DNA from 2 places in the Geobacillus sp. 47C-IIb genome. Region 2 is predicted to be linked to the other one. Evidence: riboswitches for the same ligand, from Rfam matches in the RefSeq annotation. Region 2 holds a riboswitch; the other holds the start of a gene.
The links. Region 2 has a riboswitch for FMN ahead of ribD (bifunctional diaminohydroxyphosphoribosylaminopyrimidine deaminase/5-amino-6-(5-phosphoribosylamino)uracil reductase RibD). Riboswitches for the same ligand answer to the same signal wherever they lie in the genome.

Region 1 (14,647 bases), 560 kb from region 2:
TAGATGATGAGCGGACGCAAAAAATGAAAACGGGCGAAATTAAACGTATCCAAAAAATGAAACCGCTCGGTCAGCGGCAGCCACCCTTTATAAAACCAAAAGGCGTACCATGCCGACAGCGCAAAGTTAAGACCGAACAAGAAAAGAAACAGCCGTTCCTCTTTCCATCGTCTTTTGGCGAAAACTATGAACAAAGCGATGAACCAGACCGGCAAAATGAAAAACGTATGCTCAGTCATGACGTGGTGATGGCCGAGAATAAAGTTTTTCCATGTTAAACGGACACAATGCCAAAACGTCAAGCGTGCATGGAAATACTCATCCCGGCTCGTCGGTTCATCTTCCCATAAAAACGAATAAACAAGCCGGTACTCGACAAGCAAATAAAGCAGCGTCATATAGGCAATTGAAGCGAAAAAGCGGATGTTCCATCCCTTTCCGCGCAGTACATCCAAAAGCCAAAGAGCGCCCATGGCGGCAAGAAAGAAAAAGAAACCAAGTACAAAACTTGAATAAAGCGGGAGAAGCGTCAGCACCGCGTAATTTTTCCAAGACCGCTCCCCCTTTCGAATGTTCAAAAACGCCCAGAGCGCAAGCGGCATGCCTAGCGTGCTTAACATCCCTGACGGCCAAAAAAGTGTGAGGGAAAACGCCAGCGCCACCCCAATGCGGACAGCCATCCAGCGCCGCTCGGGCAAAATATGGGTTTTCAAAAGCAAATACATGCCGACAAACGCCACAACTCTTGTGATCGTTTGGCTAAGTGCATAAGCGATCATCGTCGGAAAAAAGGCATGCAGCCAGACGATGCCGGTCAACTCGGATCCGAGCGCGTTTCTCGATAATTCACCATTAGCGATTTGCGGAATTTTCGCATCAAGCGGTCCGGTGATTTGCCCGCTTTCAGCAAGCACTTTATACCAGGCGATGTTGGAATCCAAATTATCGTGGACACGAATATGCGCATTCTCACCAAGGATAAACAGCGGGGACACATAAAGGGCGATGACGCCAAGCGCTAAAAGCAAAAACCGTCGTTCTCTTTGTTCATCCATCGGCATCACGCTCCTGACTCCTCTGGGTTTGGTCATAAAAGCCCTATTGGATACGATGTGCATGAAAGGAAAAAATTATTCTTGCGGGCGAATGAAAGAGCGTGCGATAAGATGACGATGTTGTTTCGCGTTTCGTTTTTTCCCTTCTCTCGTTGCATCCTCTCCCTTTCCTTTCGTATCATTAAATGCAAGAAAACATTCTATTTCCAAAGGAGTGCGTATGATGGCAAAACAACTCCCTCCCGGCCAGTTCGAGACGGAAAAATGGCCGATTTTACATGAAGGGGACGTGTACGAATTTGATGAGACGACATGGAATTTTCGACTGTTCGGCGAGGTCAAAAAGGAGGTGTCCTTCTCCTATCAAGAAGTGATGGCGCTGCCGAAAACAATTTCCACCGTCGACATGCATTGTGTCACGACATGGTCGAAATTTGATACGACGTTTGAAGGCATCGCCTTTCGCGAGTTTTTGCGCTTCGTTGAACTAGAACCGGGTGTGAAGTACGTAAAAATTTACGGCTACTTAAACGGCGACCGGTTCGGCTATTCCGCGAACTTGCCACTTGAAGCGTTGATGGGTGACGATGCGCTGTTTGTCTATCGGTGGAAAGACAAACACCACGATTGGCAAGACATTTCGCCGAAGCACGGCTACCCGCTCCGTTTCATTCCACCAGCCACGTTTTACTTATGGAAAGGCGCAAAATGGGCGTCCGGCATCCGCTTTATGAAAGAGGACGAGCCAGGCTATTGGGAAGAGCGCGGCTATTCAATGACCGCAAATCCATTTAAAGAAGAGCGATTCGCCGAATCGATATCAAGGTTTCGATTTTGGTGAGGAAATCTGATGAAACCAGCAGTAGAAACAAAAAACGAGGGTTTGAAGCAGAAACCCTCGTTTTTTTGTTTGGCTATGCCGCTCGGCGAGCGACAGCTTGTTTTTGCAGCCATGGGCGAAGGCGCAAAAAGAGAAGCATAAACACAACAGCCATGAGCACCCCTTTTGCCGCGTTAAACGGCAAAATAGCGGAAATGACCAACGCTTTTGTTTCCGGCGCACTCATCGCCGGAGCGCCAAGGAAGAGCGTATATGCCGGCAAAAAGACATAGTAGTTGAGCACGCTCATGACGAGAGCCATTGTCGCTGTTCCCGCCGCCAGTCCAAGTAGCATGCCTTTTTTTGATGCAGCTCTGCGATAAATATAGGAAACTGGCAAAATAAACGCCACCCCGGCAGTGAAGTTGGCGATCTGTCCGATTGGAACGCCAGTGGCGCTGCCGACAAGAAAATAGTTCAGCACGTTTTTCAACAGCTCAACAAACACGCCGGCAAGCGGGCCGTACAAAAGCGCGGCGACAAGCGCCGGGATGTCGCTAAAATCTACAAGCAAAAAGTTAGGAAATGGCGGAAGCGGAAAGTTGAGCATCATGAGCAAGTACGCACCAGCACTAAAGACACTGACAGCCACAAAGGTGCGGATGTTGAATGATTTCATGCTTGTTCTCCTCTCCTTCTCGTGATCCATCCTCACAAGAAGAAGGCTGCCGAGCGAACGCCAATAAAAAACCCCTTAAACCCAAGGGCTTAAGGGAGAAAAAGGGCGAACTCAACTAAGCGTCAGGCGCATGGCGCCAAACGCCGGCAAACCTTCATCTTCTCCCATCCAGACTATACTGTCGGCTCCGGACTCGCACCGGATCCTGCCTTGCGGCTCGCGGGCTGAGGGGCATCCACCCCATCACCGCCGGTCGGGAATTTCACCCTGCCCCGAAGATGAATCATATTCTTTTATTATTGATAATGATAAATTTAGTATACAATTTTCATATCATTTTGTCTACGATTAACAGCTTGATGACAAGTTGACCGAACATGCTGTGCTTTCGTTTCCCGCACAGTCGACTTGCCGCGACTAGTTGTCAACTTTATCTAATCAGCTCCTCCCCCAGCTCGAGTACCGGCGGATTGACATTGACCATATCAGCGTATTTCAATCCGGTTCCAGTATTTAGCACAACGACGGTCTCCCCGTCACGAATCCAACCGCTTTCGCGCAGCTGGCGAGCCGCCGCAAACGCCGCCGCTCCTTCCGGGCAAATGAACGCCCCTTCCGCTTTTGCCACCATCTGCTGTTGTGCCAAAATCGCCTCATCGTCGATAGCAATCGCACAGCCATCCGTCTCATACACCGCCTCAAGCACAAGAAAGTCGCCAAGCGCTTTTGGCACGTTAATGCCAAACGCCACCGTATGAGAGTTCGGCCAAAATTCCGACTCATGCTTTTTCTCGTTCCATGCCTTCACAATCGGTGCGCAATGCTCGGCTTGCACAGCGACAAGCCGCGGCATCTTGCCGTTTACCCAACCAAGCGCCTGCAGTTCTTTGATTGCCTTGTAAATGCCGATGAGCCCAACGCCGCCCCCGGTCGGATACAAGATGACATCCGGAAGCTGCCAAGAGAACTGCTCGGCAATCTCAAGTCCCATCGTTTTCTTTCCTTCAATCCGATACGGTTCTTTCAATGTAGAAGCATCGTACCAACCGTATTCACGGATCGCTTTCGCCACGATTTGTCCAGCATCGCTGATCAAGCCGTTGACTAAATACAATTCCGCCCCTGCGATGGCACATTCCTTGCGCGTCAACTCCGGTGCATCCACCGGCATAACCACCGTCGCACGAATGCCGGCTCGAGAAGCATAAAGCGACCACGCCGCCCCTGCGTTGCCGTTTGTCGGCATAGCAAGCTGTTCGACCCCCAATTCTTTCGCTTTGGAAACGCCGACCGCCGCCCCGCGAGCTTTAAACGTCCCCGTTGGAATGACCCCTTCGTCTTTCATATAAAGTGAATCAATCCCGATGTTCCGGCCAAGGCGCGCCATTCGTACAAGCGGGGTCATCCCTTCACCTAAAGAGACGATATGTTTGGGATGTTTCACCGGCAATAGCTCATGATACCGCCATAAGCTCGGTTCACGTTCCTTGAGCGCTTCCCGTGCCACTTCTTGGCGCATCGCTTCCAAATCATAGGCGACTAGAAGTGGAGAACCGCATTCGCAAAGCTGGTGCACGTGATCGACATCATATGTACGTTCGCATTTCGAGCAGTAGAGATGGGATGCGTAACTAAATGACATCGGTTGTCCTCTCCTTCCGTCTACTTTGTCTGTACTGGACGGCTAAGCAGGTGTGAGCTTATTATGTAGAGGCTTGACGACACACCCGTCCTTTTCATTATACTGCACATTTGCGTATGCAGCCCATTGCTTTTGTGCATAATAGTAGGAAATGCGCAAATACTACAAAAATGATAGAAATGATTCTGTGCCGATCACGAACCGCTTTTTATGTCAAATGCGTCAATGGGCGAGGAATGTCCTCTCCCCGTGCTCCCAGTTTTCTTGCAAACAACTGCTCCTTCTTTTTTACCGTTTACACTGCGTGTGATAGAATAGAATGGAAAACACCGCCTTCGTTTCCTCATGGGTGGCAGAGCGGTTGATCCGTTGTCAAATTCGTGTATAACCAAGGGGGGACTCTTCATGAAACAAGAACTCATTGAACGCTTCACCCGATACGTCAAAGTCGACACCCAATCCGATCCGGAAAGCAACACGTGCCCTTCGACCCAAGGGCAATGGGATCTAGCGAGAATGTTAGTCGAGGAGCTAAAAGCAATCGGCATGGAAGAAGTAACCGTCGATGAAAACGGCTATGTGATGGCAACCTTGCCGGCCAATACGGACAAAAACGTGCCAACGATTGGCTTTTTGGCTCATCTCGACACGGCACCGGAATTTACCGGAACAAACGTCAACCCGCAGATCATTGAACAATATGACGGTGGCGACATCGTGTTAAACGAACAGCAGCACATCATCCTATCGCCGAAAGACTTCCCGGAGCTTGCCAACTACAAAGGACATACGCTCATTACGACGGATGGGACGACGCTGCTAGGCGCCGACGACAAAGCGGGAATCGCCGAAATTATGACGGCGATGAACTATCTCATTCAACACCCGGAAATTAAGCACGGCAAAGTGCGCGTCGCCTTTACACCAGATGAAGAAATCGGCCGCGGGCCGCACAAATTTGATGTCGCTCAATTTGGCGCCCAATTTGCATATACGGTCGACGGGGGACCGCTCGGCGAATTGGAGTACGAAAGCTTTAACGCAGCGGAAGCCAAAATCACCATTAAAGGAAAAAACGTCCATCCGGGCACGGCAAAAGGAAAAATGATCAACTCGATCAAAATCGCCTTGGAGTTCCAGCAACAGCTGCCAGCAAACGAAGCGCCTGAACATACGGACGGATATGAAGGGTTTTACCATTTGCTTTCATTCCAAGGCAATGTGGAGGAAACAAAGCTGTATTACATTATCCGCGATTTTGACCGCGAGCAATTTGAGGCACGCAAGGCAAAAATGAAAGACATCGCCGCCGCGCTCGCGCAAAAATACGGCAATGACCGGATTTCTATTGAAATCAATGACCAATATTACAACATGCGCGAAAAAATTGAACCGGTGCACCATATCGTCGACATCGCCCATGAGGCCATGACAAACTTGGGCATCGAACCGAAAGTGAAACCGATCCGCGGTGGCACAGACGGGTCCCAATTGTCATATATGGGGCTGCCAACACCGAACATTTTTGCCGGCGGTGAAAATTTCCATGGCCGTTATGAATACATTTCCGTCGATACGATGGTGAAAGCCGCCGAAGTGATCGTGGAGATCATCAAGCTGTTCGAACAAAAAACATCCTAATCTATGGTTCGTTTGCCTATCGTCCAAAAGCCGTTTTACGCCATGATGAAAGAAACGGTGTCCCCGCTCATTGGGGATACCGTTTTCTTCATTATTACAAGCAATCTGTCCTCCCCATTTCGTTCTGTTATGAAAGCAGGGTGGTTTGCTCCTCAATCCGCACCGAAAAAGACTCCTCCTCCGAATACACACGACAAGAATAATCAAATTAACCTACTTGGCGTGTGGTCCTTTCGGTCAACATAGCGAAGCCATTGGCAAGGAAGCTGTTGACTGTCACTGTGTATTCATCGTCTAGATGAAGCGGTATACCGTCTTGGCAGCTGGATGTCAGCAAAAAGTATCGGCATCAAAACCAAGCTTGTGTTATCGCCTGTTTAGCTGACCATTCGCTGATCAAGTATCGCACTTACGACGAAGATGAAGGCAGCGCATCGTTTGAACAATGGAACCGACGTTTGATAAACAAAGAATGGGCAGAAGGGAAAACGCTTATCGCCTCTATTCGCCTGGCGTCAAAAGAGCAGCTGGTGACGTTTTGACAACTAAACAAGCGCAAAAGGAATGGATAAAGACATCGGTGGAAATGAAAAAAAGAAGTGCTCGCACAAAGCGACAGACGACTTGCGCACCCACCGCGATGAAAGCCGTCGACCTCATTGCCCACGAAACGGGCGGAAGCATCAGTAAATCGCATGAGGAGCTCGTCTTGCCGATCCGGCTCGTTGAAGAAATGAATGTCCATCCAAACGATCCATCGTCACTATGCGTTCGAATAAGAAAAGGTGCTTCGCTCGTGTCGACGAAACACCTTTTCCTCGCTCACAGGAATGAGTAGCTCATCCCCCACTGTAAGGGCCGGTGCGATAAGCAAGGACATGTTCACACTAGCGGCCCAAACAGCAACATCGCAAAGCCGCGCTTCGTTAGATGGTCTCCTTTCCGCGAATACCGTTAATGGAATAGCTCGCCGTAACAGCGGCATTTAACGAATGGGAGACGGAACAATACTTTTCTTTTGACAGCCGAATGGCGCGGATGACTTTTTCTTCCGGCAAATCGCCTTCGAGCGCGTAATGAATATGTATGTCGGTAAATCGTTTTGGGTGGTCATCGGCGCGCGTTCCTTCCACCTCCATTGAAAACGAGCGGACATCAAGCCGCATTTTCTGCAAGATCAAAATGATATCAATGCCGGTGCAACCTGCCAACGCATGAAGCAATAGCTCCATCGGACGGGCACCCGAATCGTTGCCGCCGACATCCTTCGCGGCATCCATCGGGATCGTCACACCGGAAGCGCTTTGGCCGCTGAACGACATGTTTCCATTCCACGTAACGGTCGTTTTCATCATCATCGTCGCCCCTCTCTATTTGCTTTGGCTACGGAACGAACAACCGCCGCCTGGCCGTTCGTTTCCATCTGCTTTTCAGTTTACCGGTTGCCGGTTTGAAATGCAAAATTCCTGTCTAGCGTTTTTGCACGTGCATGATAAAATAGAAACATGTACAAACTTGTTCAGTAAAGGGTGTTTAACGAGATGACTGCACTAATTTTACTTATCGCTTATCTTCTCGGTTCGATTCCGTTTGGCCTTCTTGTCGGGAAAATTGGTTACGGAATCGACATTCGCGAGCACGGGAGTGGCAATCTCGGAGGAACGAACACGTTCCGCGTGCTCGGAGCGAAAGCGGGAACGATCGTCATTTTGGGCGATATGTTGAAAGGGACGTTGGCAGCGAGCTTGCCAATGCTTTTTTCTGTTCCCGTTCACCCGCTCTTGGCTGGAGCGGTCGCTGTTGTCGGCCATATGTACCCGATATTTGCTAAATTTCGCGGCGGCAAGGCAGTGGCGACATCAGGCGGAGTGATGCTGTTTTATTCTCCGCTGTTCTTTTTGTCACTGATCGCCGTATTTCTTGTCGTGTTGGCCGTTTCGCGCTACGTCTCCCTGTCATCAATGGCCGCAGCACTGTATGCGGTCGTGTACACTGTCTTCTTCACGGATGACATTCCATTGACGGTAGCGGTAGTATTGTTGGCTTCGTTTATTTTTTATCGTCACCACGCCAATATTCGACGCATCTTGAATAAAACGGAGCCAAAAGTGAAATGGCCAAGAAAGCGGAAATAACGACAGATGGAGAAAGGAGTTTGCTGTCCTTGAGATTGCCGGAAGCATTTGTCGCGAAAATGAAAAAGCTGCTTCATGAAGAAGCAGACGAATTTTTCGCCGTCTACGAAAATGAAAAAACGAACGGTTTGCGCGTCAATCCGTTGAAAACTAGCCCGGATTCATGGGCAAAAATGGCGCCATTTTCCCTCACCCCGGTGCCGTTTTGCCCAACCGGGTTTTATTACGACCGAAGCGAACAGCCAGGAAAACATCCATACCATGCAGCCGGGCTGTACTACATTCAAGAACCGAGCGCAATGGCAGTCGCCGAAGCGCTCCGTCCCGCACCCGGGGAGACGGTGCTTGATTTGTGCGCCGCTCCGGGCGGGAAAACGACCCAGCTTGGTGCCATGATGGAAAACAAAGGACTGCTTGTCGCTAACGAAATTCACCCGAAACGGGTTAAAGCGCTCGCGGAAAACGTCGAACGGCTCGGCTTGACCAACACCGTGGTCGTCAACGAAACGCCGGAAGCGCTCGCAGAGCGGTTCCCTGGCTTTTTTGACAAAATTTTAGTCGATGCCCCGTGCTCGGGTGAAGGGATGTTTCGCAAAGAGGAAGAGGCCGCTTCATTTTGGAGTCAGGCGTACGTAGAAGAGTGCGCGGCCCGTCAGCGGCGCATTTTGCAAAGCGCCTATGCGATGCTGAAGGAAGGGGGCATTCTCGTCTACTCGACGTGCACGTTCTCTCCAGAAGAAAACGAGCAGACGATCGAATGGCTGCTTCAGACGTATGACGACTTGCGGATGGTGCCGATTGAAAAAACCGGCGGCATAGAGCCCGGGCGGCCTGAGTGGACGAAAACGAACCGGGCTGAACTTGAACATGCCGCACGTCTTTGGCCGCACCGTGTCAAAGGCGAAGGTCATTTTATCGCCAAACTGCAAAAACAGCGACCGACTGCACCTTGGAACGGGCGGCGGGCAAAGACGAACGCACCGAAAGCCGCGATTCGGTTGTACCGTCAATTCGAACAAGCGACACTGCGGACAGAACGGCACGGAACGGTCGTATCTTTTGGCTCTCATTTGGTCATGCTGCCGGAGCAATGCCCCGATTGGTCAGGTTTGAAAGTGGTTCGCGCCGGACTTCATCTTGGCGAGGTGAAAAAAGAGCGGTTTGAGCCAAACCACGCCCTCGCTTTGGCGCTGCGGACGGATGAAGTGAACCATGTGCTTGATCTCCCAAGCACAGGCCATGAGATCATCCGATATTGGCATGGAGAGACGCTTCCGACCGGCGGCGACCGTGGCTGGTTGCTTGTTACCGTCGACGGTTATCCGTTCGCTTGGGGGAAAGAAGTGAAAGGAACGGTAAAAAACTTTTACCCGAAAGGGCTGCGTCTTGTGTGAGCGACTCCCCTTTCTTTTCCTGAAGTAAGAGGATTCTTTCGAAACGATGTTACAACGAACGGCAAAGACTAGACCGTTTTGAAAAAAAACAGAGGCTGTCTCAAAAGGGGACTACAACCTTTTGAAACAGCCTCTCATTTCTGTCATCGATGCCGAGTTGGGATCGTTAACGTAAACACAATTTCATCAGCAGCTAGGTCGATTTTTTTCGCTGCCACTTGATAACCGTTGCCAAATCGAATATCATCGAGCGCCACATAGACGCGGGCCCGATCCGGATCAACGACCACTTCATCCGGCAACGGAGCGTGCTTTTGCAAATAGCGAAGCACGTACGTCACCGGCAGCTTCCAATCGTCAAGTGAAATCGTTGGTTCCGCAAGCTCAACATTCCCCCCCTTGACGACCTTCGGCATAAACGAGACGACCAACTCCACATCGCGACCGAAAATGGGGATTTCGCTCGAGACATAGACGCGATCGGCAAGCCAAACATCGTATTGTAGCGGATGGTCTTTCATTTTTTCCGCCAAATAATCGTTAATGACAGCGTTCAAATGTGCCTTTTTTGAGTACACGGTAAACGAGGCCCCTTCCACGTGTGGGCGCATCGGACGTTTAACCTGTGGAGACGGCTGAAACAACCAAACAGCCACAAAGATGAGGATAGCGGCGTTGACGGCCGCCAATATCCAAAACGCTCGTTTCCAATTCATCACGACATACTCCTTATTCTCACCCGTTTTTCTTCAATCAGTTCACCCACCACTCTTTTTGCTCGTTTAACGCATGATATACGCGTGTGGCGATTTGTTCATACCCCGCGGCGTTCGGATGAAATTCATCACGGTGAAGAAGCTCATCGCGATCAGTAAAGATGTCTTGAATATCAACGAAGATCGTCCGGTCATAACGGGAAAGCACCACCTGACTTGCCTTGTTCCATTCGGCGATGACGTCATCGATTTCCGGGATGTTCGGTAGCGTCGTTGAAAACGGGTTGTATAAACCGACAAGCACGATGACCGCATCCGGATTGGCGATGCGCAGTGAAATCAACAAATGGTCGAGCCGGTCAGCAAACAACTTGCTTTCTTTCGCAAACCGCTCGTACGACAAATCAAAAAAATGCGAGCGGACTACATTCATCACATCGTTACCGCCAATCGTCAACAAAATCAAATCCGCCCGCTTAAGCTCTCCTTGGTGGGCGTCAACAACTGGCTCGAGTTCCCCACTGCGCCGGCCGCGCTTGCCCAAATTTGTCACCGTTACGGTCCGCACTCGGTCCTCTGCTGCAAGAAGCGGAACAAGACGGCCGACATACCCTCCTTTCCCTTCGCCGTCCCCAACCCCTTCGGTCAACGAGTCGCCTAAGGCGACGAGATGGATGTCTTTTGGCAGCGGCTTTGCCTCTGTCTGTTTGACGACAGCTTCCTGTGGTTGCTCCGGCTGTCCAACGGCTGAAAAGGCGGTGCAGCCGGCGAGAAACAAACTCACTATTATCATTAATCCCCATCGTTTCATGTTTGACACCTGCCTTCTCACGCAACAGGGGAAAAGACGAAAAGAAGGCAAAACGGTTGTAGCCGTTTTTGCCTTATCGCGACGATTGCAAAATCTCGATATGCTCTAAAATCGTGTCGTACGGCACGTCCTGCACACCGTTGTATGTTTGGACAATATTTCCATCCGGGCCAACTAGATAAAAGTTCGTGCCATGAATGACTTGATCGTCATTGGCCGGCTTTTGCACGATCGTTTTAAAGCTTTTTTGCGCCAGCTCATTAATTTCGGTTTGACTGTACCCGGTCAAAAAATGCCAGTTTGCTAGGTCGTCCGTAAACTGTTTCGCATAGGCGGTCAGTTTTTCTGGCGTGTCTACTTCCGGGTCGACACTGAACGAAACAAATTCGACATCCAGTCCCTTTTCTTCCGCCTTCTTCTTCAGCTTAGCCATATTGGCGGTCATTGGTGGACAAACCGTTTCACAATTCGTAAAAACAAAGTCAGCAACCCATATCTTCCCTTTTAGATCGCGAAGTCCAAACGGCTCACCCGACTGATCAACGAACGTAAAATCAGCGACCGGCCAGTTTTTTGCATCTGGAATTGTTTTTCCGCATGCAGCAAGCAAACAAACTGCTGCGATCATCATGATCCGTTTCCACATCGATGGCTCATCCTTTTCTTCATCGTTTTGCATTCAAACTCGCTTTACTCCCCGTTGGCTCTTTTTCCATATCGTACATGAACGCCAACACCCCAGAGGTGGTATGGATCGAAATAACAAGGGGCGTTTCGATGATCTCAACCGGCACATGTTCGCCCGTCCCCTTTTATGCTTAGCGTCATCTCGTTTCCATTATATAATGAAATCGACCAAAATCCCACCAAAAAAAAATTGTTTTGCCGTTCAAGGCAAAACAACAGTTACGCGTTATGTTTCAAAATGGTTTCTTTAAAGATTTGTTCATATATCGGCCATTTCAACACTTTCTTCAAGTGTTCTCGGAACGAGTAAACAGAACGGGTCGTTCTTGATCGATACACCTTGGCAATAAACGTCTCCAAGCGAAGTTGGATCATAAATCGGTACGTGTTATCTTCCTCCAATACAGGAATTTCGATAATCTTCACTTTCTGCCCATACGCGTTTTTAAACTCGAGGCTTTTGAATAGCAAAATATCAATCCTCTTTTTCACCGATTTATTTATATTATACACCAAACCGGTGAAAAAGTATGTCGGAATACACCGAAAACTTTCCGACTTTTTTCGCGCTTTTTTGCTCAAATCAGCAAATGGAATAAGTTCGGGTCTTTATTTACTTCCTGGAACGGAAACCCTTTTTTCTTCATCCGTTCAATGAGCGGTGCGTAGTCTTCACGCCGTTTTAGCTCGATGCCGACGAGTGCCGGTCCGCTTTCTTTATTGTTTTTCTTCGTATATTCAAAGCGGGTGATGTCATCAGTTGGACCGAGCACTTCATCTAAAAATTCGCGCAGCGCCCCGGCCCGCTGCGGGAAATTAACGATGAAATAGTGTTGCAACCCTTCATAAATCATCGAGCGCTCCTTAATTTCCTGCATCCGGTCGATGTCGTTATTACCGCCGCTCACAACGCAAACCACTGTTTTGCCGCGAATTTGCTCTTTGTAAAACTCAAGAGCAGCGATCGGCAGCGCTCCCGCCGGTTCAGCGACAATCGCGTTTTCGTTGTACAGCTCTAAAATCGTTGTGCATACTTTCCCTTCCGGAACGACAATGATATCATCGAGCACCTCACGGCATAGAGCAAACGTTTTTTCCCCGACCGTTTTGACCGCGGCACCATCAACAAACTTATCAATCTCCCCAAGCGTCACAACATGCCCTTGCTCAAGCGCCGCTTTCATCGACGGAGCGCCGCCTGGTTCGACACCGATCACCTTGGTCGCCGGCGAGATGCTTTTTACATATGTTCCCAACCCGGCCATCAGTCCGCCGCCGCCGATGCTGGCAAACAAAAAATCGATCGGTTCATCACAGTCGTTTAATACCTCAACACCGATTGTTCCTTGCCCGGCGATGACGTATTCGTCATCAAACGGGTGAATAAACGTGCGCCCTTCCGCTTCCGCACATTTTACCGCTTCGCTGTACGAGTCGTCAAACGTGTCGCCCACAAGGACGATCTCGACCTTGTCTTTGCCAAACAACTGGACTTGCGACACTTTTTGTCGAGGTGTTGTCGCCGGCATATAAATTTTTCCGTGCACCCCGAGTGCCCGGCACGAATAGGCGACTCCTTGGGCATGGTTGCCGGCGCTGGCGCATACGACCCCGTTTCTTCGCTCCTCATCAGTTAAATGTTTCATCCGGTTGTACGCTCCGCGCAACTTAAATGAGCGCACAACTTGCAAGTCTTCGCGCTTCAAGTACACATTGCACTCGTAACGCTCGGACAGAAGCGGGTTTTTTTGTAGCGGTGTATGGAAAACAACATCTTTCAGCGTATGATACGCGATCAAAATGTCCTCGACGTATACCGCCCCTTGTTTCCGTTTTAGTTGTTGTGCCATGCTCTCTTTCCCTTTCTTTTCTAAGTTGTCTTTGATTTGTAGATTATATCACAAATTTGCAAAAAGAAAAGGGAATTTTCGAAAAGTTTTCTGTTCTTTCATAAGAAAACGACCGGTGCTACGTCCGGTCGTCTTCTTTTTTAAACTCCTGTTCCTCAGCGAATTCCGTTGCCCATCTTCCTTCATCATACCAGCGATACGCTTCTTCCCGTCTCGCTTCTTCGAGTACATGGTTTTCCATATACAAATGGAAAAACGCTTCAACCGCACCAATAGCTAGTGAGCTGAAAAAGGCAGCGTATGCCATATTGACGGTCGGGGAAAGCAACGCAAAACTGGCAGGCCATACAAGCAAAAAGGAGAGCGGCACATCCAAAGCGGCGGCGACAAAGTGTCCGACGCGCGGCAAAACAACCAAATCGCCGATGACGTAGGAAACGATTGCCGTCATGAGCGTCATGAGTGAGATCAAAGAAAGCGGGGCATTAAAAATCGTAAACATCGAAAATAAAACGACACTCCAAGCAGCAAGCTTGACGATAAACGGAACGATATGCTTCATAATCTTCCTCCATTTCCATCGATGTTCTATATGGTTATCGTTCCTTTTTCGCCCCGCTTCTATGCAAAAAAGGCGCGCCTTGCTGTTTCGCAAAACGCGCCCTGTTTTCCGTTGGTAAGCATTCAGGGTGTGTTCATTCGGTCATTTTTCACTTGGTAACTGACCTCCGCACACTCATTTCCGCTCGTAAATGAGAAACGCGTGCTCATACGGATTTTTTTCGTCTTTTACTCCTGGCGTATAGGAAACGACTTTCCACTCTTTTTCGGAAATAGGCGGATAAAACGTATCGCCAGGGAATGAGGCGAAAATGTTCGTCACGTATAGTCGATCGGCGATCGGCATTGTTGCTTTAAACAATTCAGCTCCACCGATAATAAACACTTCTTCACCACGCGCTGCGATCCATTGCTTGACTTCCTCAAGCGAATGGAGCACAAGGCAGCCTTCCGGGCGAAATTGGGGATTGCGTGTCACGACGACGTTGTCTCGGCCGGGGAGCGGCCGACCGATCGCTTCAAACGTTTTGCGCCCCATCACGATGGCATGCCCCATCGTTACCCGCTTGAAATACGCTAAATCGGCCGGCAAATGCCACGGCAACTGATTATCTTTGCCGATCACCCGGTTTTCATCCATCGCCACAATGTGCGAA
Region 2 (14,647 bases):
TATTTGAAAAAGCATATTGCCAAAAGCAAAGCGTTATGTAACTAAGGGAGACATGCCTATGGATGTCGATGTCAAGCAAGATCAGTCGCCAATCAAAGACCAGGAGATGAAGGAGCTGATCCGCCGCAGTCAGGAAGGCGACCAAGAAGCCCGCGATGAAATTATTGAAAAAAATATGCGCCTCGTCTGGTCGGTCGTCCAGCGTTTCTTAAATCGTGGCTATGAAGCGGATGATTTGTTCCAAATCGGCTGCATCGGCTTGTTAAAATCAGTCGATAAGTTTGACTTATCGTATGACGTCAAGTTTTCGACGTACGCCGTGCCGATGATCATCGGGGAGATTCAGCGATTTCTCCGCGATGACGGCACGGTGAAAGTCAGCCGCTCGCTGAAAGAGATGGGCAATAAAATCCGCAAAGCGAAGGACGAACTGTCCAAGACGCGCGGGCGGGCCCCGACGATCACCGAAATCGCCGACCATTTGGGTGTTTCGCCGGAAGAAGTCGTTCTCGCCCAAGAGGCGGTTCGCTCGCCGGCGTCGATCCATGAAACAGTGTATGAAAACGACGGCGATCCGATCACGCTGCTCGATCAAATCGCCGATGCTGACGAGGCGTCATGGTTTGAGAAAATTGCCTTAAAAAAAGCGATTGAAGAGCTCGATGAGCGCGAAAGGCTCATCGTCTATTTGCGTTATTACAAAGACCAAACCCAGTCCGAAGTGGCAGCAAGACTCGGCATCTCTCAAGTGCAAGTATCCCGGCTGGAAAAGAAAATATTGCAGCACATAAAGGAAAAAATGGATGGGTAGTCCATTTTTTACGCATGTGCGCGGGAAAAAGTGGATGGGTAGTCCATTTTTCCGCACCTAGGCGGGAAAAAGCGGGCAGATAGCCCGCTTTTTCGCGTCACGGAACAACTGAAAACATTTTTTTAAAAGAATGGGTATTGTGAGGCCCATTCTTTTCTATTTTTATGAAATCGATGGTGAATGTCAGCAAGCTGCATGATCCTTTTTTCATCCAAACAAACTAAAGAAAAACAAAATGGGGATAAAGGTGTGGGACAGATGGCAAATACCGTGTTTATTAAACTGCGCCATCGTGTGCAAGTGAAACCGGAGGCGCTCGTCACCTTGGGGCAGGTGGCACAAATTGCCGCGACAGATGGCGGGCTCATTCGGCGGTTGAAGGCGATTCCACTCTATCGCGTTCAACCGAGCGATAAAAATATCGTCATTATCGATATGATGCAAGTCGTTCGTGCTGTCCTCGATGTCGACGATTCGCTCGATGTGCAGATGGTCGGCCCGTCGCAGACGATCGTGGAAGTCTTGTATGAAAAACGGCGGTTTTCGACGGTTGCTTTTATTCTTGTTTGGCTTCTTTTGTTTGTTGGTTCAGCGATGGCCATTATGAACTTTCACGAAGATGTGAGCATGCAAAAAGTGCATCGCTATCTGTATGAAGTCATGACCGGCCAATCGGTCGACAAACCGTTGCTTTTGCAAATTCCGTATTCGTTCGGGCTTGGCATTGGAATGGTGTTATTTTTCAACCATTGGTTCCGCAAGCGGATTAATGAAGAGCCTAGCCCTCTTGAAGTCGAAATGTTCAACTACCAGCAAGCCATTGATCAATACGTCATTTTGCATGAAAACAAAGAAAGTATGAGACAGCTTGACGACGCTTGAGATTTTGCTGGTAGTGTTCGTCGGCTTCGCTGGAGGGCTGGCGGTTGGAACGGGATTTGTCGCTTTTTTAGTCGTGCTTGGCGTCATTCCGCGTCTGACGCAGCTAACGAAAACGGTCAAGCGCATCCACGCGTATGAGTGGAGCGCCATTGCTGGTGCCATCGTCGGCGGCTGGATAAGTTTGCGTCATCCTGTCTGGCAGTTGTCGAAGTATTGGCTGGCGCCGATCGGATTGCTACATGGCATATTTATCGGGATGCTCGCTGCGGCACTGACGGAAGTATTGAACGTTTGGCCGATTTTAGCGAAGCGCATTGGTGTTGATGATAAAATTGTCATTTTATTGATGGCGCTCGCCTTCGGAAAAGTGGCAGGTTCATTATTCCATTGGGTTTATTTTGTCGATTACTTTCATTGAAAAAGGGGGGAGAAAACGTGGGATTAAAGGCGAATTACCTCCGTGAAGTGAAGGCGTTTCAGCCTTCTCCCCCATACGCCGCCAACGCGATCAAGGCGTTTCTTGTCGGCGGAGCGCTTTGCACGTTGGCGCAATGGCTTGCTGAGTGGCATAGCCGCCTGTTTGCTGTTTCGCCGTTTGCCGCTCAACTATGGGCGGTGACGGTGATGTCCGGGTTGGCGATCGTGTTGACGGCTGCCGGAAAATATGACGATTTCAGCCAGTTTGCCGGTGCGGGGGCGATGATGCTCATGACGGGACTGGCCAACGCCCTCGCCAGCGCGGCGATCGAGCATCGGAGCGAAGGATGGACGGCCGGGGTGGCTGGGCAGATGTTGAAAGCCGGCGGGGCAACGATTCTTTACGGCATCATTGTTGCCTATGTGCTCGGCCTCTTTTGGCCATGACGAAAAGAGGGAAGGACATGAAGCGTGTCGGAAAACAGACGTGGGTGTTTGATGAGGACATTTATATTAGAGCTGCTGCCACCGCTGTCGGTCCGCTTGAGGCCGATGGCCCGCTTGGTGGCTATTTTGACATTTGGCATCGCGACTTATATTGCGGGGAAGAGACGTGGGAGTTGGCCGAGCGGCGGTTGATGAGCGAGGCGGTGGCACGTTGTCTGCAAAAGGCCGGCGTTTCTGCCCACGATGTTGATTTGTTTTTAGCCGGCGATTTATTGAACCAAAATGCGACGTCCAACTATGTTGCGCGCGAGCTGCCCATTCCGTTTTTATGCTTGTTCGGCGCCTGTTCTACCTCGATGCAGACGCTGGCGGCAGCCGCCGCTTTTGTTGCTGGTGGGCTCGCCGATACGGCGCTTGTGGCGACGAGCAGCCATAACGCGACTGCGGAACGGCAGTTTCGTTATCCGACTGAACTTGGCGTGCAAAAGCCGAAAACGGCGACATTTACCGTCACGGGCGCTGGCGCCGCGCTCGTTGGCCGCACCCCAGGGCGCTGGCGCATCCGGGCGGCGACGATCGGCAAAGTCATCGATGCAGGGCTCACGAATCCGCTCGATATGGGGGCGGCGATGGCTCCAGCGGCAGCGGATACGATCGAGCAGCATTTCCGCGATTTAGGTACATCACCAAGCGATTATGACTTGATTGTCACCGGCGACCTATCGCGCGTCGGTAGCGTCATCGTCCGCGAGCTGCTCGCCGAATCGGGCTATGATATTAGCGATGTCTATAACGACTGTGGACTGATGATTTACCGCCCCGATCAAAAAGTGTTTGCCGGCGGCAGCGGCTGTGCCTGTTCTGCAGTCGTCACGTACGGCTATTTGTTTCACGAGCTTGATCGTGGCACGTTTCACCGTCTGTTTGTCGTTGCCACCGGAGCGCTCCTTAGCCAAACGATGGTGCAGCAAAAACAGTCGATTCCGGCCGTCGCCCACGGCGTCGTCATTGAAGCGGCCAAACAAGAGCCGGATTCGCTTCCATAACGGGGCTTTCAGGTCTGGTCAAGGGGGAATGCAATGATGGAATACGTCCGTGCTTTTTTGGCCGGTGGGCTGCTATGCGCCCTCGCCCAGCTTGCTCTCGACCGCGGCAAATGGACGCCGGCGGACGTCGCCAGCGCCTTTGTCATTCTAGGCGTTCTTCTTGGGTTTAGCGGCGTATACGACCGGTTTGTTGCTTGGGCTGGCGCCGGGGCAACGATGCCGCTAAGCGGATTTGGCTATTTTTTGGCGAAAGGCGTGATGGTTGAACCGCGGCCGGACGGCTTAGTCGAAACCGGAGCGGCAGTGTTCCGCTTTGCCGGTGCTCTGTTCGCCTTTATCGTGGCTGGCTCGTTTTTCGCCTCGCTCATTTGCAAACCGAAAGGGTAGAGATCATGAAAAAACGACGGGTGATTTTAGTGACAGATGGGGATGAATTCGCCTGCCAAGCGATCGAGCGGGTGGCTGCCGATCTCGGCGGTCGCTGCATCTCGTGTTCGCAAGGAAATCCGACGAAACTAAGCGGCGAACAGCTCGTGGAACTCATTTTGAAAACGCCGCATGATCCGGTGTTTGTTATGTTTGATGATTGCGGCGCCATCGGAGAGGGAGCCGGAGAAGAGGCGCTCCGCTACGTAGCGACGCACGAGCAAATCGAGGTGCTTGGGGCGCTGGCGGTCGCTTCCAATACGCACCGGCGCGAATGGACAAAAGTGCACGTCAGCATCGACCGCGACGGCTTGATTACGGAATACGGGGTCGATAAAGAAGGCATTCGCGATCTCGATGTCGGGCGGATTAACGGCGATACCGTCTACTGTCTTGACCAACTGAATATTCCGCTTGTCGTCGGCATCGGCGATATCGGCAAAATGGGGTATCGCGACAATGCGAAAAACGGAGCGCCCATTACGCGCAAGGCGGTCGAGTTGATTCTGGAAAGGAGTGGTGGCTATGCCGGAAAAAGAGAAGAAGGGAAAAGTGCCGATCGCGGAGAAACTCGTTGATAACGCCAAGTTTTTGCAAAACCGAATCGGTGTCGGCACAAGCTTTGACTTGGGCGTGCGAAAAATTCATGTGCTAAACCGGGAGGTACATATTTATTACTGCAACGGTTTATGTGACACGCAATACATTATTGAATTGTTAAAACAAATCGTGCGCGTCAACGACGATGAGCGCCAAGCCGCCCAAGCGCGGCAAATTATCGAGAACCGGCTCGTCCATCAGCAAGTGAGCCCGGTGACGAGTCTTGATGAAGCAGTCGATCAGCTGCTGTCTGGATTGATCATCATCTTCATTGAAGGAGAATCAACTGGATTTGCTGTTGACGTCCGCAGCTATCCAGGCCGCCAGCCGCAAGAGCCGGACACGGAAAAAGTCGTGCGCGGCGCCCGTGACGGGTATGTTGAAAACATTATCGTCAATACAGCATTGACGCGGCGCCGCATTCGCGATGAACGGCTTCGCTTTGAAATTTTGCAAGTTGGCGAACGGTCGAAAACCGATATATGCATCGCGTATATTCAAGATGTCGCCGACCCAGGGCTTGTTGAGCTCGTCAAAAACGAATTGAAACAGATTAATATTGATGGGTTGACGATGGGCGACAAAACGGTAGAGGAATTTTTAGTCAAGCAAGGGTATAACCCGTATCCGCTCGTCCGCTACACGGAGCGGCCGGACGTCGCGGCGACGCATTTGCTTGAAGGGCATGTACTTATTATGGTTGATACGTCGCCGAGCGTCATTATTACACCGACAACGTTCTTCCACCATGTCCAGCATGCGGAAGAGTACCGGCAGTCACCAGGGGTCGGGACGTTCGTCCGTTGGGTGCGGTTTTTAGGCATTTTGTCGTCGCTGTTTTTGCTGCCGCTTTGGATGCTGTTTGTGCTCGAGCCGTCGCTCTTGCCGGACTCGTGGGCGTTTATCGGTCCAAACAAACAGACAAACATTCCAGTTGTCATCCAAATTTTGATCGCTGATTTCGGGATTGAGTTCTTGCGGATGGCAGCTATTCATACACCGACGCCGCTGTCGACGGCAATGGGCTTAATCGCTGCCGTCCTAATCGGGCAAATCGCCATCGATGTTGGGTTGTTTGTGCCGGAAGTCATTTTGTACGTCGCAGTAGCGGCGATCGGCTCATTTGCAACGCCAAGCTATGAGCTGAGTATAGCCAATAAAATTTGCCGCTTAGCGCTTGTTATATTGGTTGCCTTATTTAAAGTGCCTGGGCTCGTTATCGGTACGACCGTTTATTTCCTTTGGTTAGCCAGCATCCGCTCGCTGAACACACCGTACTTATGGCCGTTCATTCCCTTTGATCCGGCGGCATTTATGCAAATTATCGTCCGCCGTTCGACCGCTGGAGCGAAAGTGCGGCCGAGCATCGTCCATCCACAAGACCAGCAAAAGCAGCCGTCATGACGTCCATCGCGTCTATTTTCTCCATCACGGTTTAAGCGGTCGTTTCCGATGGCACATATTGACGGCCGCTTTTCTCGTGATGGCGCTATTGCAACTTTTGCATAATTGTGATAAGTTATACTTGATACTTCAAACCGTTGAAAGTGCAGGATTGGCGGGTCGTCCGCTCCGTTTGGGCGCGCCCGGATGCATGGCTGTATGACAGCCTGTTGCGCGGCAGAGCCGTTCGCTCTGCGGCTTTGTTTTTTAAGGCAGTTACCGGTTGCGAACTGTCTTTTTGCTTTTTCTGCGCCATTTTGATGAGGAATGAGGGATTTTCATGTTTTTTCATGGGACGAGCCGCGTCAACGAAAAAGGGCATTTGGAAATCGGCGGCGTTGATACGGTCGAGTTGGCGAAGATGTACGGAACGCCGCTTTATATTTATGATGTTGCGTTGATTCGCGCGCGGGCGCGCGCGTTTAAGGAAGCATTCCATCTTCAAGGTGTGCGGGCGCAAGTAGCTTACGCCAGCAAGGCGTTTTCCTCGATTGCCATGGTGCAGCTCGCCGCTGAGGAAGGGCTGTCGCTTGACGTCGTGTCGGGCGGGGAACTGTATACGGCGATTGCTGCTGGATTCCCGTCAGAGCGCATCCATTTTCACGGCAACAACAAAAGTCGGGATGAGCTGGCGATGGCGCTCGAACATGGCATCGGCTGCATTGTTGCCGACAACTTTTACGAACTGGAGTTGATTGAACAACTGGCGGCCGCTTCCGGTCGAGTGGTTCCGGTGTTGCTTCGCGTCACACCGGGCGTCGAGGCGCATACGCACGATTATATTTTAACGGGACAGGAAGACTCCAAGTTTGGCTTTGACTTAAACAACGGCCAAGCAGATGAGGCGTTTCGCCGTGTTATGGCATCGTCGGCGTTTCAGTTGCTTGGCGTTCATTGCCATATCGGTTCGCAAATTTTTGAAACGACCGGCTTTGTGCTTGCCGCACAAAAAGTATTTACAAAGATGGCGGAATGGAACAAGGCATATGGATTTATCCCTTCAGTCATCAATCTTGGCGGAGGCTTTGGCATCCGCTATACAGAGGAAGACGATCCGATTCCGGTGTCCGCATACGTCGATTGCATTGTTGAAGAAGTGAAAAAGCAGGCTAAAGCGTGTCAGCTTCCGTTGCCGGAAATTTGGATCGAGCCGGGGCGTTCGCTCGTTGGTGACGCGGGGACGACGATTTATACGATCGGTTCGCGCAAAGACGTGCCAAACATTCGTACGTATCTCGCGGTTGATGGTGGCATGAGCGACAACATCCGTCCGGCGTTGTACGGGGCAAAATATGAAGCAGTGCTTGCCAATCGGGTGCTAGGTGAGCGAACAGAAACCGTATCGATCGCTGGGAAATGCTGCGAGTCGGGCGATATGCTCATTTGGGATCTTGCGCTGCCCGAGACGAAGCCGGGCGATTATTTGGCTGTTTTTTGCACCGGCGCTTACGGTTATTCAATGGCGAACAATTACAACCGCCTGCCGCGTCCGGCGATCGTTTTCGTTGAAAACGGCGACGCTCAGCTCGTTGTCAAACGCGAAACATATGAAGATTTAATCCAGCATGATTTGCCGTTTAAGACGAAGGTGAGAAAATAAAAAAGCCCGCATAAAGCGGGTTTTTTTATTGATTCGAGGAGAGTGCCGACTTGATGGCATTCCAAATCTCTTTCAAGATGTCGATAATGTTTTGGATAAACGTTTTTCCTTCTTCTGACTGCAAAAAGGCTGATAATCGTTCTTTTGCTTTGCTGAGTTGGTCGTTCACTTGATCCCAGTTAATATTCGCATTTTGCATTTTATGGAAGAGGGAAATGAGACTATTGATTTCGTCTTCGCTCAGCGTAATGCCAAGGTCGTTGGCGATTCGTTCAATCAAGGCGCGCAAATCGGCGTCCGTTTTCGGCGGATTGTTGGCAATTTCTTCTTTGACTTTTGCCACCAAGGCGACCGCCTTATCCGCACCGATCGAGTCAGCAAGTTTCGCTGTTTGCACCATTTCTTCGTTCGCTACTTTTTTCACATCGTCCGGGATGGATTGGTCAGATGAAATTTCATATGCCTTCATCAATCCGGTCAGCGCGGCGGTGCCGGAAACCGGAAACGGAGCGGTGACATAAATGTCGGCATCTTTCACTCCAGCGGTAATTAAGGCGTTCGTGTACATTTCTTTCGTCACCCATGTGATGTTATGCGTCTCAACATTCAGTCCGGATCCCGGTTCGCCGATCGTAATCATTGACGATGAGATGGCGCGCGTACCAATTTGCGCTTTTGGGATGAGCCCACCCAAATATTTATGCTCTTCAGCGTTTGAGACGGTAACCGTCTGAGCTCCGTCCGGCGCTTTCATTTCCTCGAGCACTTTTTGTTTTTGTTCGTTTGTTAAGTTTTCCCCGAGTGTTACAATGACGTCGCCCGGTGCAGCATCGGCCGCCACCATGGCCGGAAACGCCAGCAGCATGACTGCTAGCAGCGATGAAGCGATCGTTCGTTTCACGCAGTTCGCCTCCTGTTCATAAAAAATGCACTATCATTATACCGTACGCTCTCCTGTTTTTCTATCGAAACGGCGTTCTGCCTTCCGCTGCTCATTGCGATCGAGAAATACATCGGTTGAGAGGCCAAGCAAATGGCAAACAGCGAGGTAGTGGATATTTCAAGAGCCGAAAGCTATTTTAGTATGATCATAAATAAAGACGATCATCCCCTTTCTACCGTTTCACTTCGCCGATCATTGCTGGCGTGCCCATTGGTATTTCATATCAATATATGATGTTTAAAACATGGAACATTTGGATGAAAAGGCATTTTGGCTTTCTTTCTGTTGGTCAATCATGGTATGATAAAGACAGTTTATGCGTGAAAAAGGAGGGGAAGCGCGATGGCGAAAAAAGGCTATATTTTGATGGAAAATGGCGGAAAGATTGAATTTGAACTGTTTCCAAATGAGGCGCCGGTGACGGTGGCCAACTTTGAAAAATTAGCGAACGAAGGGTTTTATAATGGACTGACGTTTCACCGTGTCATCCCTGGTTTTGTCAGCCAAGGCGGTTGTCCGCGCGGCAATGGAACGGGCGATGCTGGTTACACAATCCCATGCGAGACAGACAATAATCCGCACCGGCATGTCACCGGAGCGATTTCGATGGCGCACCGCGGCCGCGATACTGGCAGCTGCCAGTTTTTCATCGTCCATGAACCGCAGCCGCATCTAGACGGGGTGCACACCGTCTTCGGACAAGTCACGTCCGGAATGGATGTCGTCAAAGCGATGAAAAACGGTGATGTGATGAAGGAAGTGAAAGTGGTTGACGAACCGTAAGCAGCGGACGGAAGATGGAGAACGGACAAGCCGAACGAATTGGCTTTTGTTTTTCATCTTGTTGGCGGCTAGTTTCATATGGGGAGCCGTGTATTGGCTTTGGATCGCCAAGTGATGATGTAAAGCCGTCAATGTGGTATAATGGAATATCATGATATAGCTGTACATCCTTCGGGGCAGGGTGAAATTCCCGACCGGCGGTGATGAGGCCGAAGCCTCTCAGCCCGCGAGCCGTATAGGCACGATCCGGTGCGATTCCGGAGCCGACAGTATAGTCTGGATGGGAGAAGGATGAAGATGTGCGCATGACTGTTTTGAGCCGGGCTGTATCAGCGCGGGCGGCGTCTGTCGTCCGTCTCGGTATGGCGACGGTTTTCGGTTTCGCACGACAGGAATAACCTTGTTTAGCGAACAAGTGTTCTTGTTTGTCGTTATGCGCATCCTGACCCATTCTCTCACGTCTTAGAGCCCCGGAATATTTCCGGGGTTTTTATTTTGTAGGAAAAAGGTGGATACCGTGTACAATGATGAACATTACATGCGGTTAGCGCTTGATGTAGCCAAGGCCGGAGTTGGGCAAACGTCCCCCAATCCTGCTGTCGGTGCCGTCGTCGTCAACGACGGTACGATTGTCGGAATTGGCGCCCACTTAAAAGCAGGAGAGCCGCACGCCGAGGTGCATGCGATCCGCATGGCCGGTGAAAAGGCGCGCGGGGCAACGGTATATGTGACGCTTGAGCCATGCAGCCATTATGGCAAAACGCCACCATGCGCTGATTTGCTCATTGAAGCCGGCGTCCGCCGTGTCGTCGTTGCGACGACCGATCCGAATCCGCTTGTTGCTGGGAAAGGAATTAATAAGCTGCGTCGGGCGGGCATTGACGTGGAGGTTGGAATATTAAAAGAAGAAGCGGATGAGTTAAACCGCATGTTTTTCCATTATATTGCGACGAAAACGCCGTTTGTAACGATCAAATATGCGTGCAGCCTCGACGGCAAAATCGCCACGGCGACAGGGGAGAGCAAATGGATCACATCCAGTGCAGCGCGTGAGGATGTTCATCGTCTCCGTGCGCAACATGACGCTATTTTAGTTGGCGTTAACACCGTGATGGCGGATAACCCGAAGCTGACGGTCCGCATTGGGCAACAGCGGAAAAACCCCCTTCGGGTCATTTTGGATACCAACTTGCATACACCGCTCGACGCCCATGTTGTCGTCGACAAGGAAGCAGAAACGTGGATCATCACTGGCAGCGGTGTCAGCCGGGAAAAAGCGAAGATGTATGAGCGCCTTGGGGTGCGCATCGTGCCGATGACAAGCGCACACATTGATGTGCGCGAGGTGCTCCGCCTGCTTGGTGAGCAGCGTATCACGTCATTGTTTGTTGAGGGAGGCTCGCGAATTCATGACAGCTTCCTTCGCTCCGGGATGGTCAATGAAGTCGTTGCCTATATGGCTCCGAAACTAATCGGCGGCCGCGAAGCGCCGACGCCGGTCGGCGGTCTCGGTTTCTCGCGTCTCGCTGAAGCGATGGAGCTTGACATCCGGCAGATTGAGAAAATCGGTCCGGATATCAAGATCGTCGCTAAACCGATCAAGAAGGAGGAGTCGTGATGTTCACCGGTATTATTGAAGAGATCGGCACGGTTGAACAAATGAGGCAAACAGGCAGCGCCATTGTGATGACGATTGGCGCCAAGCGGGTGCTTGAAGACGTCCAGCTCGGTGATAGCATCGCCGTTAACGGTGTCTGCTTGACCGTTACTTCATTTACGGATCGGCAGTTTACGGTCGATGTCATGCCGGAAACAGTGAAGGCAACAGCGTTGCGTACACTCAAGCCGGGGACAAAGGTGAACTTGGAGCGAGCGATGGCGGCTGGCGGGCGGTTTGGCGGGCATTTCGTTACCGGACACGTCGATGGCGTCGGACGCATTGTCCGGCAATGGCCGAAAGCGAACGCTGTCTATTATGAAATCGAAGTGCCGGCCCCGCTGCGTTCGTATATGATTGAGAAAGGGTCGGTAGCCGTCGATGGGACAAGCTTGACGATTTTCGGCTTGAGCGAGCGCACGTTCACCGTTTCGCTCATCCCGCATACGCGGGCGGCGACGATTTTAGGCGAAAAACGGCCTGGCGACTTTGTCAATATTGAATGTGATATGATCGGCAAATACGTCGCTGCCTTTCTCGCAGGAAAGGAAACGACGCCTTCGGGATTGACAATGGAATTTTTGGAGCAACACGGCTATAAATAAGCGAGAAAAGGGGGCAAGTGGCCATGTTTGATACGATTGAAGCGGCGTTGGCCGCACTGAAAAACGGAGAAGTGATCATCGTTTGCGATGACGAAGACCGGGAAAATGAGGGGGATTTTGTCGCGCTGGCTGAAAAAGCGACACCGGATGTCATTAATTTTATGATTACGCATGGCCGCGGGCTCGTCTGCGTCCCGATTACAGAAGAATTGGCGGCGCGTCTCGAGCTTGAGCCGATGGTCGCCCATAACACCGATGCGCATGGCACGGCGTTTACGGTAAGCGTCGACTACAAAACAACGACGACGGGAATCAGTGCTTACGAGCGAGCAGCGACCATTCAGGCGCTGCTTGATCCGAACGTAAAAGCGAGCGATTTCAAACGGCCAGGGCATATTTTTCCATTGATTGCTAAAAAAGGCGGTGTCTTGCGACGTGCTGGCCATACGGAGGCGGCAGTCGATTTGGCCCGCTTATGCGGGGCGAAGCCGGCTGGCGTCATCTGTGAGATTATTAAAGAAGACGGGACGATGGCGCGTGTTCCTGATTTACGGCACATTGCCGATCAGTTCGGACTAAAAATGATTACGATTAAAGATTTAATCGCGTACCGAAGTCAAAGAGAAAAACTCGTGAAACGCGAAGTGGAAATTTCGCTGCCGACTGAGTTCGGTGAGTTTCGTGCTATCGGCTATACGAACATTCTTGACGGAAAAGAGCATGTCGCGCTTGTGAAAGGTGAGATCGTTCCGGGCAAAGCGATACTCGTGCGCGTCCATTCCGAATGTTTAACCGGTGATGTGTTCGGTTCGTACCGGTGTGATTGCGGTCCGCAGTTGCATGCGGCGTTGCGGCAAATTGAAGCGGAAGGAAACGGGGTGCTGCTTTACATGCGCCAAGAAGGGCGCGGCATTGGTCTCATGAACAAACTGCGCGCCTACAAGCTGCAGGAGCAAGGGTATGATACCGTTGAGGCGAACGAAAAACTCGGCTTTCCGGCCGATTTGCGCGACTATGGCATCGGGGCGCAAATTTTAAAAGATCTTGGCGTGACGAAAATGCGCCTGTTAACGAATAATCCGCGCAAAATCGCGGGTTTAAAAGGGCATGGGCTCGAAGTCGTCGAACGGGTGCCGCTTCAAATGCCACCGACGAAGGAAAACGAAAAATATTTGCGCACGAAATATGAAAAATTAGGACATATGCTTCATTTTTAATGAAAGGGGAAAGAAACATGAACGTCATCGAAGGAAATTTAGTCGGCACCGGGTTGAAAATTGGCATCGTCGTCTCGCGCTTTAACGAATTTATTACGAGCAAGCTCTTATCTGGTGCAATCGACGGGTTGACGCGCCATGGCGTCAGCGACAACGATATCACCGTCACATGGGTGCCGGGGGCGTTTGAAATTCCGCTTGTGGCGAAAAAAATGGCTGAATCAAAGCAATTTGACGCTATCATTACGCTTGGCGCCGTCATTCGCGGTGCGACGAGCCATTTTGACTACGTGTGCAGCGAGGCAGCCAAAGGCGTCTCCCATGCCGCGCTTACAAGCGGCGTCCCGGTTATTTTCGGCGTTTTGACAACCGATACGATCGAGCAGGCGATCGAGCGGGCCGGCACAAAAGCGGGCAATAAAGGATGGGAGGCGGCTGTTTCCGCGATCGAAATGGCGAACGTTTTACGGGGGCTTGCGTAATTTGTGTAAAAAGGCATGAAATGGTTCACAATATCGGTGAGAATGTTTATAATACGTATAGAGAAAATGACAAAAACTTTTCCATTTCGGAAAAGCGCTTGTCGATAATGAGGGATTTTTATGTTAATCCGTTACCGAAAAAACTATGAAAAAATTGCCATGGGGCTGTTGTCGTTTATGCCGATGGAAAAAGATTTGAAACGGCTGCAGCAGACGATCAAACAATACGAAACCGACAACGATTGGCAACTGTTTTTATGGAAAGAAGGGGATGACATCGTCGGCATTATCGGCGTCCTGCTGCGTGCTCCCGATGTTGTGCAAATCCAGCACATTAGCGTCAACCCGTCACACCGCCACCAAGGGATTGGAAAACAGATGGTCAAGGCGTTAAAAGAGACGTATCCTGACCGTCGGTTGTGCGCCAATGAGTGGACTGCCTCATTTTTCGATAAATGTCAAACATGCTAGCTGAATAAGAAAATCGGCACGGCGCCGTGCTTTTGCGGGCGGCGGAGGGGGGAGGTTACTTCCCCTCCGCTCTGGCCCGCTTTTTTTGTTCGCGGGCGGCGATGACATCGGTGCGGTCGCGCCGCCGGTGTTTGTCGACGAGGTCAATATCAGTGGTATCGCTTGCCTGTCCCCAAACGAGCTGTCGGGCGGCGCAGGCGGCTCGGCATTGCGCATAGAGTGAGCGGTCAGCGATCGGCAGTTCGATGCTTTCGTATGGCTTACCTTGGGCGATGCGCCTAGCCGTCTCATCAAGCAAGGCAGCGAGCGCTCGATCATCGAGGCCGAGCCGGCGGATCATCCCGCGCGCTTCTTCAAGCAGCACACGCGCCCGTTTCATAAGCCGCAGTGCTCCTGAGGTGTTGTTGCGTCGGTAATGGTAGAAGGCGACCGCAATTTGGATGAGTACAAGCCATTCTATTTTTCGGCCGTCTCGTTTCCATTGTTCTTCTAAAACTTCATGGCATTCGAAATAGTCACGGTCGCCATGGAAATGAACTAAATAATCAATATATGCTTTCGGATACATCGACCATCGTTCCTTTCGTAAAGGCCTAACCGGTTGGAAAGCAGCCTTGCCGGCGGTGCGAAGTGGAGACTGCTATCCTTCCTTCTGTCTGACGGCAACGGTTGTCGCGGTGAAGGGGAGGGACTTCTTCTTCATTATACGCCGCGGTGGTTCTGAGGACAAAAAGCAGCCGGTTTCCGTTCGCTTCATCGCTTGATTATGGTACAATAAATGTACCGCAACCGAGGACGGGACGCATGGACGATGGCT

Region 1: it holds a riboswitch for FMN, as region 2 does, so the genes downstream of both, IC804_RS00650 (ECF transporter S component) here and ribD (bifunctional diaminohydroxyphosphoribosylaminopyrimidine deaminase/5-amino-6-(5-phosphoribosylamino)uracil reductase RibD) in region 2, are expected to answer to the same signal.

The regions. Positions count from the first base shown of each region.
Region 1 covers NZ_CP061473.1:123,532-138,178, forward strand. The annotation lists gene IC804_RS00640 (DUF6044 family protein) at 1-1,055, opposite strand, end outside; gene IC804_RS00645 (sulfite oxidase-like oxidoreductase) at 1,279-1,896, shown strand; gene IC804_RS00650 (ECF transporter S component) at 1,970-2,554, opposite strand; FMN riboswitch at 2,707-2,838, opposite strand; gene IC804_RS00655 (threonine synthase) at 2,985-4,196, opposite strand; gene pepT (peptidase T) at 4,602-5,837, shown strand; gene IC804_RS00665 (hypothetical protein) at 6,283-6,675, shown strand; gene IC804_RS00670 (OsmC family protein) at 6,764-7,189, opposite strand; gene plsY (glycerol-3-phosphate 1-O-acyltransferase PlsY) at 7,379-7,972, shown strand; gene IC804_RS00680 (RsmF rRNA methyltransferase first C-terminal domain-containing protein) at 8,002-9,366, shown strand; gene IC804_RS00685 (YpmS family protein) at 9,510-10,082, opposite strand; gene IC804_RS00690 (SGNH/GDSL hydrolase family protein) at 10,120-10,893, opposite strand; gene IC804_RS00695 (SCO family protein) at 10,967-11,539, opposite strand; gene IC804_RS00700 (YpmP family protein) at 11,800-12,051, opposite strand; gene ilvA (threonine ammonia-lyase IlvA) at 12,159-13,430, opposite strand; gene IC804_RS00710 (YndM family protein) at 13,549-13,992, opposite strand; gene IC804_RS00715 (dihydrofolate reductase) at 14,167-14,647, opposite strand, start outside.
Region 2 covers NZ_CP061473.1:678,795-693,441, reverse strand. The annotation lists gene spoIIAB (anti-sigma F factor) at 1-45, shown strand, start outside; gene sigF (RNA polymerase sporulation sigma factor SigF) at 59-811, shown strand; gene IC804_RS03475 (stage V sporulation protein AA) at 1,070-1,693, shown strand; gene IC804_RS03470 (stage V sporulation protein AB) at 1,680-2,111, shown strand; gene IC804_RS03465 (SpoVA/SpoVAEb family sporulation membrane protein) at 2,129-2,557, shown strand; gene spoVAD (stage V sporulation protein AD) at 2,575-3,603, shown strand; gene IC804_RS03455 (SpoVA/SpoVAEb family sporulation membrane protein) at 3,640-3,990, shown strand; gene IC804_RS03450 (stage V sporulation protein SpoVABEA) at 3,996-4,607, shown strand; gene IC804_RS03445 (spore germination protein) at 4,555-6,033, shown strand; gene IC804_RS03440 (hypothetical protein) at 6,149-6,364, opposite strand; gene lysA (diaminopimelate decarboxylase) at 6,353-7,672, shown strand; gene IC804_RS03430 (DUF1002 domain-containing protein) at 7,698-8,573, opposite strand; gene IC804_RS03425 (peptidylprolyl isomerase) at 8,958-9,398, shown strand; gene IC804_RS18810 (hypothetical protein) at 9,385-9,513, shown strand; FMN riboswitch at 9,562-9,694, shown strand; gene ribD (bifunctional diaminohydroxyphosphoribosylaminopyrimidine deaminase/5-amino-6-(5-phosphoribosylamino)uracil reductase RibD) at 9,916-11,016, shown strand; gene ribE (riboflavin synthase) at 11,016-11,660, shown strand; gene IC804_RS03410 (bifunctional 3,4-dihydroxy-2-butanone-4-phosphate synthase/GTP cyclohydrolase II) at 11,684-12,877, shown strand; gene ribE (6,7-dimethyl-8-ribityllumazine synthase) at 12,895-13,359, shown strand; gene IC804_RS03400 (GNAT family N-acetyltransferase) at 13,480-13,830, shown strand; gene IC804_RS03395 (DUF309 domain-containing protein) at 13,886-14,398, opposite strand; gene IC804_RS03390 (segregation/condensation protein A) at 14,635-14,647, shown strand, end outside.